One region of the Enterococcus sp. DIV0755b genome, then DNA from elsewhere that is predicted to be linked to it. Evidence: predicted binding sites of a transcription regulator. Region 1 holds the regulator's gene; each other region holds the start of a gene.
The links. The regulator LexA, encoded in region 1, represses DNA repair genes until DNA is damaged. The targets are predictions, from matches to a motif close to CNAACANNTGTTNG.
Positions count from the first base shown of each region.

Region 1 (3,285 bases):
TTGGTTTTGTATCTGGTGCATAGGTATCTAGTTTTAAATCATTGCCGCTATCATAAACGATATCTTGAGTAATTTTCATCGTGATCACTCCTAAATCAGATTGTTGGGATCATCAGGCTGTAGTGATAAAATTTGATCAATTGTTTTTCGTAAGGCTTGTTGTGCTTGTTCGTATTGGGGCAATTGATCGCCAAATTTTTCATTGAATCCAGCTAAACCATTACTAGCAAATGCCATTTCGTATTGATAAACTGCATCGTACTGAGTTGTAAAATCTTTTAGCAAATCCATCTGATTACCAGCAAGTTGCAATGCCATTTGAGTTACACGAAAATCCGTATAGGCGAGTTCAAATTGGACCGCCCAAGCCCGCATAAATTCATGTTGATTTTTAATATGCAAAAAGTGATGCTCTACTGTCCAAGCTAAATTTTTTAAAGAGCCTTGAATGTCTAACATACAAACATCTCCTATTTTTTATTCTAATTTCAAGAAAATTCCTTTGTCTTGCATTGCCTTTACAAATTTTGCTACTGTATCCGTTCGATTCCAATCCCGCTGGAATTCACAAGCTAATTGGGCAAAGGTGGTCATTTTAGCCCCCGCTTGTTCAACACGATGAAGTGCCATTTCGTGTGCGATTTTACTCGTGCCGCCAACAGCATCAACAACAGGATAAACCTCATAGCCTTCTTTTAATGCATCCAAAGTAGGGAAGGTTAGGCAGGCTTCTGTCCATAAGGCAGCAATAATAATTTTCTTTTTGCCAGTGGACTTCACTGCACCATTAAATTCCTGATCTTCCCACGCATTGATAGAGGTACGATCGTAACTTGGTAAATCTTTTACCAGTTCCTTTAACTGAGGAATAGTATCTTTGTTGCGTCCAGTTGCCACATTAACCGTTGATACAATTGTGGGAACATTGTAAGCACGCATTAAAGCAGTTAAATTTGTAATACTTTCAACCAGTTCATGGCGGTTCATCGAATTAATCGAGTTGACTTGAGTTGGTTGGTAGTCAATTAAAACAAAAACACTATTGTCGGGGGAAAGTAGTTCATCTTTTTGGGGATTTCTTGGTTCATAACTTGTCATAGTAAAATGCCTCCTTAATTTTGCGCAATATTTTGCTCTTAAAATCAATATACTGCCGTTTTTTAAATAAGGAAAGTAATCTGACTTCCTAAAAGGAATCGCTTACATTTTTTAAAAGTAAATCATTTAGATAAATGTGATGTAAAAGAACTGTTGTTTAAGTAACCTATATTTTAATCTCCTCAAATTCAGCGATACAAAAATTTAAAGAAAAAAACACCTCACTTGGGAGGTGTTTAAACAAAATTTTTGAAGGGAAAAACTATGCTTTGACTAAAAAAGATACAAGTTACAAAATTTGATCTATTTATATGGATGGTACGTATTACGTGGTTTTTGGGTGTAGGGAGAAAACTTGCGAATGCTTTGGCGATATTTTTTCTCATCCCACAAAGCAAACCAAATTAAAAAAGGCGGGACAAAAATTAAAGCAGCTAAAGCAACACCATAGTGACTAATGACAAAGCTAACGATTATACCTAAAACGATTAAAGAAATATTGCGAATTGTATTCATCCTTTTCACCTCAATTAAATTATACGAACAAACGTTTGTATAATGATTATACGAAAGTATGTTCGGTTTGTAAAGTAAAAAAATAAATCTCCGAAAAATACGAAGATTTATTCATAATTTTAAAGTAAATCCCGATAAAGACCAACCACTAAGCCTAAGATTTTGACATTTGGCAAGATAATGGGTTCCATATAATCATTTTCGGGTTGTAAACGAATGTAATTATTTTCTTTAAAAAATCTTTTACAAGTTGCTTCATCTTCATCAGTCATCGCAATGACAATATCACCATTATTTGCAGCTGATTGTTTGCGGACAATAACTTGATCACCATCTAGAATACCTGCATTGATCATACTTTCTCCACGGATTGTTAACATAAATAAAGCACCGCTATCATTTAATAAATGAGGCGGGATAGGGAAGAAATCAGATGCCTCTTCCACAGCTAAGATTGGTTCACCGGCTGTAACGACGCCAAGCATCGGAATAGTCTCAGGCTGTGCACCAATTTTTTCCAATCCTAATTCCGTTAATTCGATTGCACGGGGTTTAGTAGGATCGCGTAAAATAAGACCTTTCTTTTCTAAACGGGAAAGATGACCGTGTACTGTCGATGTGGAAGATAACGAAACCGCTTCGCCAATTTCTCGAACTGTAGGGGGATATCCTTTTTCTGAGACGCGGTCATGAATAAATTTTAAGATTTCAATTTGACGATTTTCTGTGCGTTTAGCCATATTGCACCTTCTTTCTTTCGATACATTTAGTTTAGCATAAAGCAAAAAACAATTCAAACAGATGTTCGTATTTAGTTGGTAGTTGTCACGAACCTTTTTTTTAGCTAAGATAAGAGGGAATATAGGAATGTAGTCTCAATTTCAAATTATAAGCATAAAGGAGATTTTATAATGCTATCAGATGAAAAATTAGCGCGTATTAACGAGCTTGCTAAAAAGAAAAAAGAAATGGGTTTGTCAGAAGCCGAAACAAGAGAACAAAAGAATTTACGGGAAGAGTATTTAAAAGCTTTTCGATCAGGAATGCGGCACCACATTGAAGGTATGAAAGTCGTGGATCCAAAAGGAAATGACGTAACACCAGAAAAATTGAAGCAAATTCAAAAAGAAAAAGGCTTACACAATCGTGATTGATATTTAATTGCATTTAAAGCGAAAATCCTTTACAATAGGAAAGTAAATAATAAAGGTAAAAAAAACCTAAAAACTGGAGGAAGCACAATTGTTTGATAAAATCGATGAATTGAGCGTTAACACCTTACGTACTTTAAGTATTGAAGCAATCCAAGCAGCAAATTCTGGCCACCCTGGTTTACCGATGGGGGCTGCACCAATGGCGTATGCACTTTGGACAAAGCATTTGAAAATTAATCCGGCCACTTCCCGTAATTGGGCTGATCGTGACCGTTTTGTTTTATCTGCTGGGCATGGTTCAGCATTACTCTATAGTTTATTGCACTGTGCAGGTTATAAAGTTTCAATTGATGATTTGAAAAATTTTCGTCAATGGGGAAGTAAAACACCTGGACATCCTGAAGTGAATCACACTGATGGTGTCGAAGCGACAACTGGTCCATTAGGTCAAGGGATTGCAATGGCTGTAGGAATGGCGATGAGTGAAGCACATCTAGCTGCGACTTATAACCGTGAT
Region 1 covers NZ_JBIOQN010000001.1:1,900,645-1,903,929, reverse strand. Annotated here, with positions in the region: gene IGI65_RS09190 (alpha/beta hydrolase) at 1-79, opposite strand, end outside; gene IGI65_RS09185 (hypothetical protein) at 91-459, opposite strand; gene IGI65_RS09180 (hydrolase) at 478-1,098, opposite strand; gene IGI65_RS09175 (hypothetical protein) at 1,402-1,614, opposite strand; gene lexA (transcriptional repressor LexA) at 1,734-2,354, opposite strand; gene IGI65_RS09165 (DUF896 family protein) at 2,526-2,768, shown strand; gene tkt (transketolase) at 2,857-3,285, shown strand, end outside.

Region 2 (3,285 bases), 280 kb from region 1:
TTATGACGCTAACGATGCCGATGCTAGCACGAAAGAATATGCGTTGAAAAAACCACATAAAGTCATTGAAATGATGAAAGAATTTTCAAAACCACGTTATGGTGTAGATGTCTTGAAAATGGAAGTGCCTGTTAACATGAACTATGTTGAAGGCTATACAGAAGGTGAAGTTGCTTATACAAAAGAAGAAGCGATGGCTTACTTTAAAGAACAATCAGAAGCAACGAATCTGCCATTTATCTTCTTATCAGCAGGTGTTTCAGCAGAATTATTCCAAGAAACATTGAAATTCGCTAAAGAAGCCGGCTCCACTTTCAATGGTGTCTTATGTGGTCGGGCAACTTGGGCTAATGGTGTAGAACCATTTATCACAGGGGGCGAAGAAGCTGCAAGAGAATGGATGCGGACACAAGGTCGCAAAAACATTGAAGAGTTAAACGAAGTGTTACAAGCTACGGCAACACCAGTTAAATTTTAAGAAAAAAAGGAAGGCTACTGGATTTTTCCAGTAGCCTTTTTTTGTAGCTAAAGTATTGATTTTATTTCGTAGTATTTTTCTCTTCTTACTTGAATGAAGCTCATTACTTAATTTACTTTTTCGTCATTTTTACAACAACTTCACAGCGAGCAGTTTGAGGAAACATATCCACTGATTGTAAATAATGAATGTCGTAAACTTTCGCTAAACTAACTAAATCTCGAGCTAACGTTGAGACGTTACAAGAAATATAGACAAATTTTTTGACTGGCTGTTGCGTTAACGCACGTAATAATTTTTGATCTAAACCAGTGCGGGGAGGATCTACGACAATGGCATCCGGACTAAAACCGTCTTTTAACCACTGAGGAAGGAGTTCTTCAGCTGTTCCAGTTTCATAATGGGTGTTTGTCACACCTAAGCGTTTGGCATTGCGCTTAGCATCTGAAATGGCTTGTTCGATTGTGTCCATTCCCCGTACTTCTTTCGCTATTTTTGCCATCGAAAGACCAATTGTCCCGACACCACAATAAGCATCTACCAATGTTTCTTGTGGCGATAAAGCCAGTGCTTTGCGGGCTTCATCGTATAAAATTTTTGTTTGATACGGGTTTAACTGGAAAAAAGCGCGAGCAGACAAATCAAATTGCAATTCATCCAATGCTTCTGCGATGCTTTCTTTTCCCCATAAAAGTTCGGTCTGTTCTCCCATAACCAGTGACGTCTTTTTATTTTGAACATTTTGCATAATAGAGACTAAAAAAGGTAAACGCTGGGTTAACTCACGAATTAAGCTGTTTTTTTGGGGTAATTTATTAGTATGTGTAATAAATACTAACTGGACTTCACCAGTTTGTACCCCTTTTCGTACCATCAATGTTTTTAAAATCCCACTATTTTTCTTTTCATCGTAAATTGGAATTTGATATTTATTAATTAATTGTACCGTCGTATTCATAACAGCTTGTGTGTCTGGTTCTTGCACCAGACAGTTATCAATTGCCACTAAGTTATGCGAACCCGTTTCGTAAAGACCAGCTTCAGCTTTTTGTTTTTTCGTATTATATCGTAGTTGAAATTGCGCTTTATTACGATAACGCCATGGGTCTTCCATCCCAATAGTTTCTTTTAACACGTAATTTTTATAACCAGCTGGTTTGAATTTTGTTAAAGCTTGTTGCAATAAATCGCGTTTAAAATCTAATTGTTTGTCATAAGTCAAATGTTGCAACTGGCAGCCACCACAACGATCATAAAAAATACAAGGGGGCGTAATCCGATGTGGACTTTTTTTTATGATTTGTAAAATCTGAGCTTCAGCGAATTTTGCAGTAATATTTGTAACTTGAGCGGTTAGTTTTTCTCCGGGTAAAGCTTTGGGTATAAAGACGATTAAGCGCTTGAAATAGGCAATTCCTTCTCCATTAATACCCAAGCGTTTAATCGTGACGTTAATTTTTTGTCCCTGTTTGACAACTTGTTCCATAGCTGGCTCCTTGTTTGTGACAGCAATTATAAAAAGTGCTGTTCTTTTTGTCTTTTTACTGTAGTTATCTTAACATAATCTATTCAGAAACAAAACCAACCGAAAGGCTTTAGACAAGTAGTACTTTATGGTACACTACAAACATATATTCGTGTTTTATCTATTCATGAAAACTGGTAAAGGAGGCTTACTGATGATTACTGTTGCGCGGGTAGCAAAAGGGAAAAACGGATTTTATGAAGTTGATTTATCCAATGGTGAAACTTTAAGAGTTTCAGAGGATTTACTAATTAAATTTCGTTTGTTAAAAGGACTCGAGCTAGACGAAAAGACACTAGCAGAAATCAATAAAAATGCGCACTATGATGTCGGTGTTCAATTGGCATTAAATTATATCAGTTATCAGCTGCGCTCAGAAAAAGAAGTGCGAACATATTTGAAAGATCGTGAAATTCCTAGTTCAGATCGAGAAAAAATTATCGCACATTTAAAAGACTTATCTGTCTTAGATGATAAAATCTATGGCGAAAGCTACGTTAGAACGCAAATGCGTTTGAGCGATAAGGGACCGGCGGTAATTAAACAACAATTGCGTCAAAAGGGTCTAACTCCAGAGGTAATCGAAAACGCGCTGTGGTTATATGATGATAAGACTCAAATTGAAGTAGCAGAACATGCCGCCCAAAAAATTCTAAAAAAAATTCATAATAAAAGTTTTAAAGAAACAAAACAAAAATTACAATTAACGCTACGACAAAAAGGTTTTAGTGGCGATATTACCAATTTAGTATTGGCTAATTTGGAACTGGAAATAGATGAGGATTTGGAAAAAGAAGCTTTAAAAAAAGCAGGTGAAAAACTTTGGCGCAGACATCAAAATAAAGCACCGCAAATTCGTAAGCAAAAAATCAAACAAAGTCTTTATCAAAAAGGCTTTTCATTAGAGGAGATTCAGCAGTTTATCGATGAACAAGAAGAATGAGCATTTAAATGAAGCACAAATAAAAGAGTTGCAACAAGTTTTTATTGCCTGGTATCAAAAAAACAGACGTAATCTACCTTGGCGCCAAAGTCGTGATCCATATTTTATTTGGATTTCTGAAATTATGTTGCAACAAACTCGCGTGGATACAGTTATTGTTTATTTTTATCGTTTTACTGCTAAATATCCAACTATTAAAGCACTAGCAGAAAGTGATGAACAAGAACTTTTAAAAGTCTGGGAAGGGTTAGGTTATTATTCACGCGCCCGTAATTTAAAAAAAGCCGCCCAACAAATTATGACAGAATTTGACGGGACCTTTCCAACTGATATTGAGAA
Region 2 covers NZ_JBIOQN010000001.1:1,624,423-1,627,707, forward strand. Annotated here, with positions in the region: gene lacD (tagatose-bisphosphate aldolase) at 1-478, shown strand, start outside; gene rlmD (23S rRNA (uracil(1939)-C(5))-methyltransferase RlmD) at 591-1,964, opposite strand; gene recX (recombination regulator RecX) at 2,158-2,946, shown strand; gene mutY (A/G-specific adenine glycosylase) at 2,930-3,285, shown strand, end outside.
Region 2: recX (recombination regulator RecX) is a predicted target of LexA. The motif match lies at 2,103-2,116, and genes of this name have one in related genera.

Region 3 (3,285 bases), 590 kb from region 1:
TACCAGATTATGGTAAAGAAATTAATACGCCAGATGGTAAGGGCAAAGTGATCGGTTTAAATTTATTAAGTCGAATTGTCAAAGTTCGCCTTTATCAAAAAGAGACACCAATGGAATATCATTATGATGAATTAAAAGATTTTGCGGCCCAACAAGTTGCTGTTAAAACAACAGCCTCAGCCGATGAAGCAAAAAAAGCAGGTGATGCCAGTGAGCATGGACAAACGTGATATTTATGATGGTTTAAGCAAGTTAGAATTAGATCTAGAAAGCTCATTGCAACAATTAACGGCAATGAAAGCAGCCTTACAAGAAATTGTTGAGAAAAATACGACACTCGAATTAGAAAATCAAAAGTTGCGGGAGTACTTACAAGAATTAAAAGAGGAAAACGCAGCAGAAGAAGTAAAACAAGGCATGTCCAAGTCTCGTATGAATTTAGAGAAAATTTATGAAGAAGGCTTTCATATTTGCCGTGAATCTTACGGTGCCAGAAGAGAAAATGATGAACAATGTGTTTTTTGTTTAGAAGTTTTATATCGAGAAAGTCAAAATTAAGTGATAAGGAATTGATTAAAGAGGATTTTTTCTTTTTTATCAATTCTTTTTCACTTTATGAAATGAGGGTAACAAGTGCAAAAACAAAGCAGTTTCAAAGGCAAACAATTAAGTGGCACACTTTATTTGGTGCCAACACCAATTGGAAACTTACAAGATATGACTTATCGTGCAGTCGAAACTTTGCGGACAGTAGAACTTATTGCCAGTGAAGATACACGTAATACGCAAAAGTTATTAAATCATTTTGAAATTACGACTTCCCAAAAAAGTTTGCATGAACATAATTTTAAAGAACGGGTGCCAGAGTTAGTGACACTACTAGAACAAGGTAAAAATATTGCCCAAGTAAGTGACGCGGGGATGCCTTCTATTAGTGATCCAGGTCATGAACTGGTGGTTGCTTGTATTAAAGCTAATATTCCAGTCGTTTCCCTACCAGGTCCTACTGCTGGTTTAACAGCTTTAATTGCTTCTGGTCTATCTCCACAACCAAATTACTTTTATGGCTTTTTACCTCGTAAAAAAAATGAGCAGGTTAAGGAATTAACAACTTTAAAAAATGAAGGGGCCACTTTAATTTTTTACGAATCGCCACATCGTTTAAAACAAACGGTTAAGACAGTAAGTGAAGTGTTTGGTAACCGCCGAGCTGTCGTTTGTCGAGAATTAACCAAAGTACATGAAGAATATTTAAGGGGAACTTTAGCTGAGCTAACGGATTATTTGAGCGAAAATCCAATTAAAGGGGAGTGCTGTCTAATGGTGGCAGGTTTTGATGGCCTTGAAGCTACACCAATAGCACCTTCTGAATTGACTCTTAAACAACAAGTACAAGCTTTAGTTACTGAAGGTATAAAACCTAATGCGGCAATTAAAACCGTGGCTCAAAACAATCAAATTAAAAAGCAAGTCGTCTATAAAGCCTATCATGAAATTGAAGTGCCAGCAGAATAAGTCTGCTGGTTTTTTTTATGAACCGTTAAAAAGTGCTCTTTTTTACAAAGCAAAGCGATGTTCAGACTTAAGGATTAATTTAATCGAATTTTAGAGCAGTCAGTTGGAATATCGTGAAAGCTATAATTAATTTATTGAGGTTTTGGCTTATTTATTATTACTTTAAGACGGAAAGATTACATTTAGCTTCTAATTAGCCTACTAAATAGCTAGAGGTTGCGAACATTCGTTTGGGCTAGTATAATGGTAGGAGCTAAGGAGGTGGGCTGATGGCAGAATTACAGTTTCCGTTAAAAAATGATACGAGTCGTAAAATTATTCATATTGATATGGATGCTTTTTTTGCTTCTGTGGAAGAAAGGGATCATCCTGAATTGGCACAACATCCTTTAGTAATTGCCCGTCACCCCAGTGATACTGGCGGCAAAGGCGTTGTAACTACTGCCAATTATGAAGCACGAAAGTACGGTATTCATTCGGCTATGAGTGCGCAAAAAGCCTACGAACTTTGTCCCCATGCTATTTTTGTGCCGGGAAATCACGAAAAATATCGCCTAGTTTCAAATGAAGTGCGGGAGATATTTGCGAAATATACCGATGTAATTGAACCTGTTTCAATTGATGAAGCCTATCTGGATGTGACACAAAATAAAATCAATAGTTATTCTGCTGTAAAAATTGCACGCTTAATTCAGCGGGATGTGTGGCAAAAAGTTCATCTTACTTGTTCAGCTGGTGTCAGTTATAATAAATTTTTGGCCAAATTGGCTTCTGATTTCATGAAACCCCAAGGAATTACCGTTATTCCACCGCGGGATGCCCAGGAATTTTTAAAAGCACTCCCCATTGAAAAATTTCACGGTGTTGGGAAAAAGACAGTACCGAAAATGCATGAAATGGGAATTTTTACCGGAGCTGATTTATTTGAAAAAACAGAAATGGAGTTAATCCAATCTTTTGGGAAGATGGGTTATTTTTTATATCGTAAAGTACGGGGAATTCACGACTCACCGGTAGCTGTCAAAAGAGAGCGAAAGTCAGTCGGAAAAGAACACACTTACGGTAAGCCATTAACAACTGAAGATGCTGTTTTGTCCCAATTACGCCAACTCTCTGAAAAAGTAGCAGCAGCCTTAAAGAAAAGTAGCAAACATGGGCAAACACTGGTTTTAAAAGTCCGCTATGCTGGTTATGAAACGGTGACTAAAAGAAAAACATTGCCGACTTATTTAGCTGATAAACAAGCTATTTTTTCTCAGGCGAGTTTAATATGGGAGGAAGTTGCCGGACTTGAAAAGGGGATTCGTTTATTGGGAATTACGGTGACAAATTTAGATCCCATAACATTTGAGAATCTAACATTACCATTGTGGGATGAAGTGATAGAAGAAGAGAAAAAGGAATAAATTAGGATAAGAATTAGCTTGCCGGTGTTTCACTAGGAAAAAAAATCGTTAAAAGTATAAATAAGTTTCGGCTGTTATAGCGTTTAGCCGCATTAGTGTTTTATGAGTGAGGACACAACAAAAAGACAATAGAAAAGCTATTGTCTTTTTTTGTTTTGTGCCATTTAAGCTTGATTAGATTAAATCTTGTTTTTTTATCTGTTCAAAACTTTCTGTAGCGTCATGACATTTTTCCCAAATCACAGCTTTATTTAAAGCGAGGGATTTTTTTACATCAATAATGCGTTGATTACTACTGCCACGAAATTGTAAATTTAAATTTCGCTTAGCTAATTCAAACCGCCCATCTACCAAAATGTCAATT
Region 3 covers NZ_JBIOQN010000001.1:1,308,582-1,311,866, forward strand. Annotated here, with positions in the region: gene IGI65_RS06190 (PSP1 domain-containing protein) at 1-230, shown strand, start outside; gene IGI65_RS06195 (DNA replication initiation control protein YabA) at 217-558, shown strand; gene rsmI (16S rRNA (cytidine(1402)-2'-O)-methyltransferase) at 634-1,515, shown strand; gene dinB (DNA polymerase IV) at 1,785-2,921, shown strand; gene nrdG (anaerobic ribonucleoside-triphosphate reductase activating protein) at 3,096-3,285, opposite strand, start outside.
Region 3: dinB (DNA polymerase IV) is a predicted target of LexA. The motif match lies at 1,735-1,748, and genes of this name have one in related genera.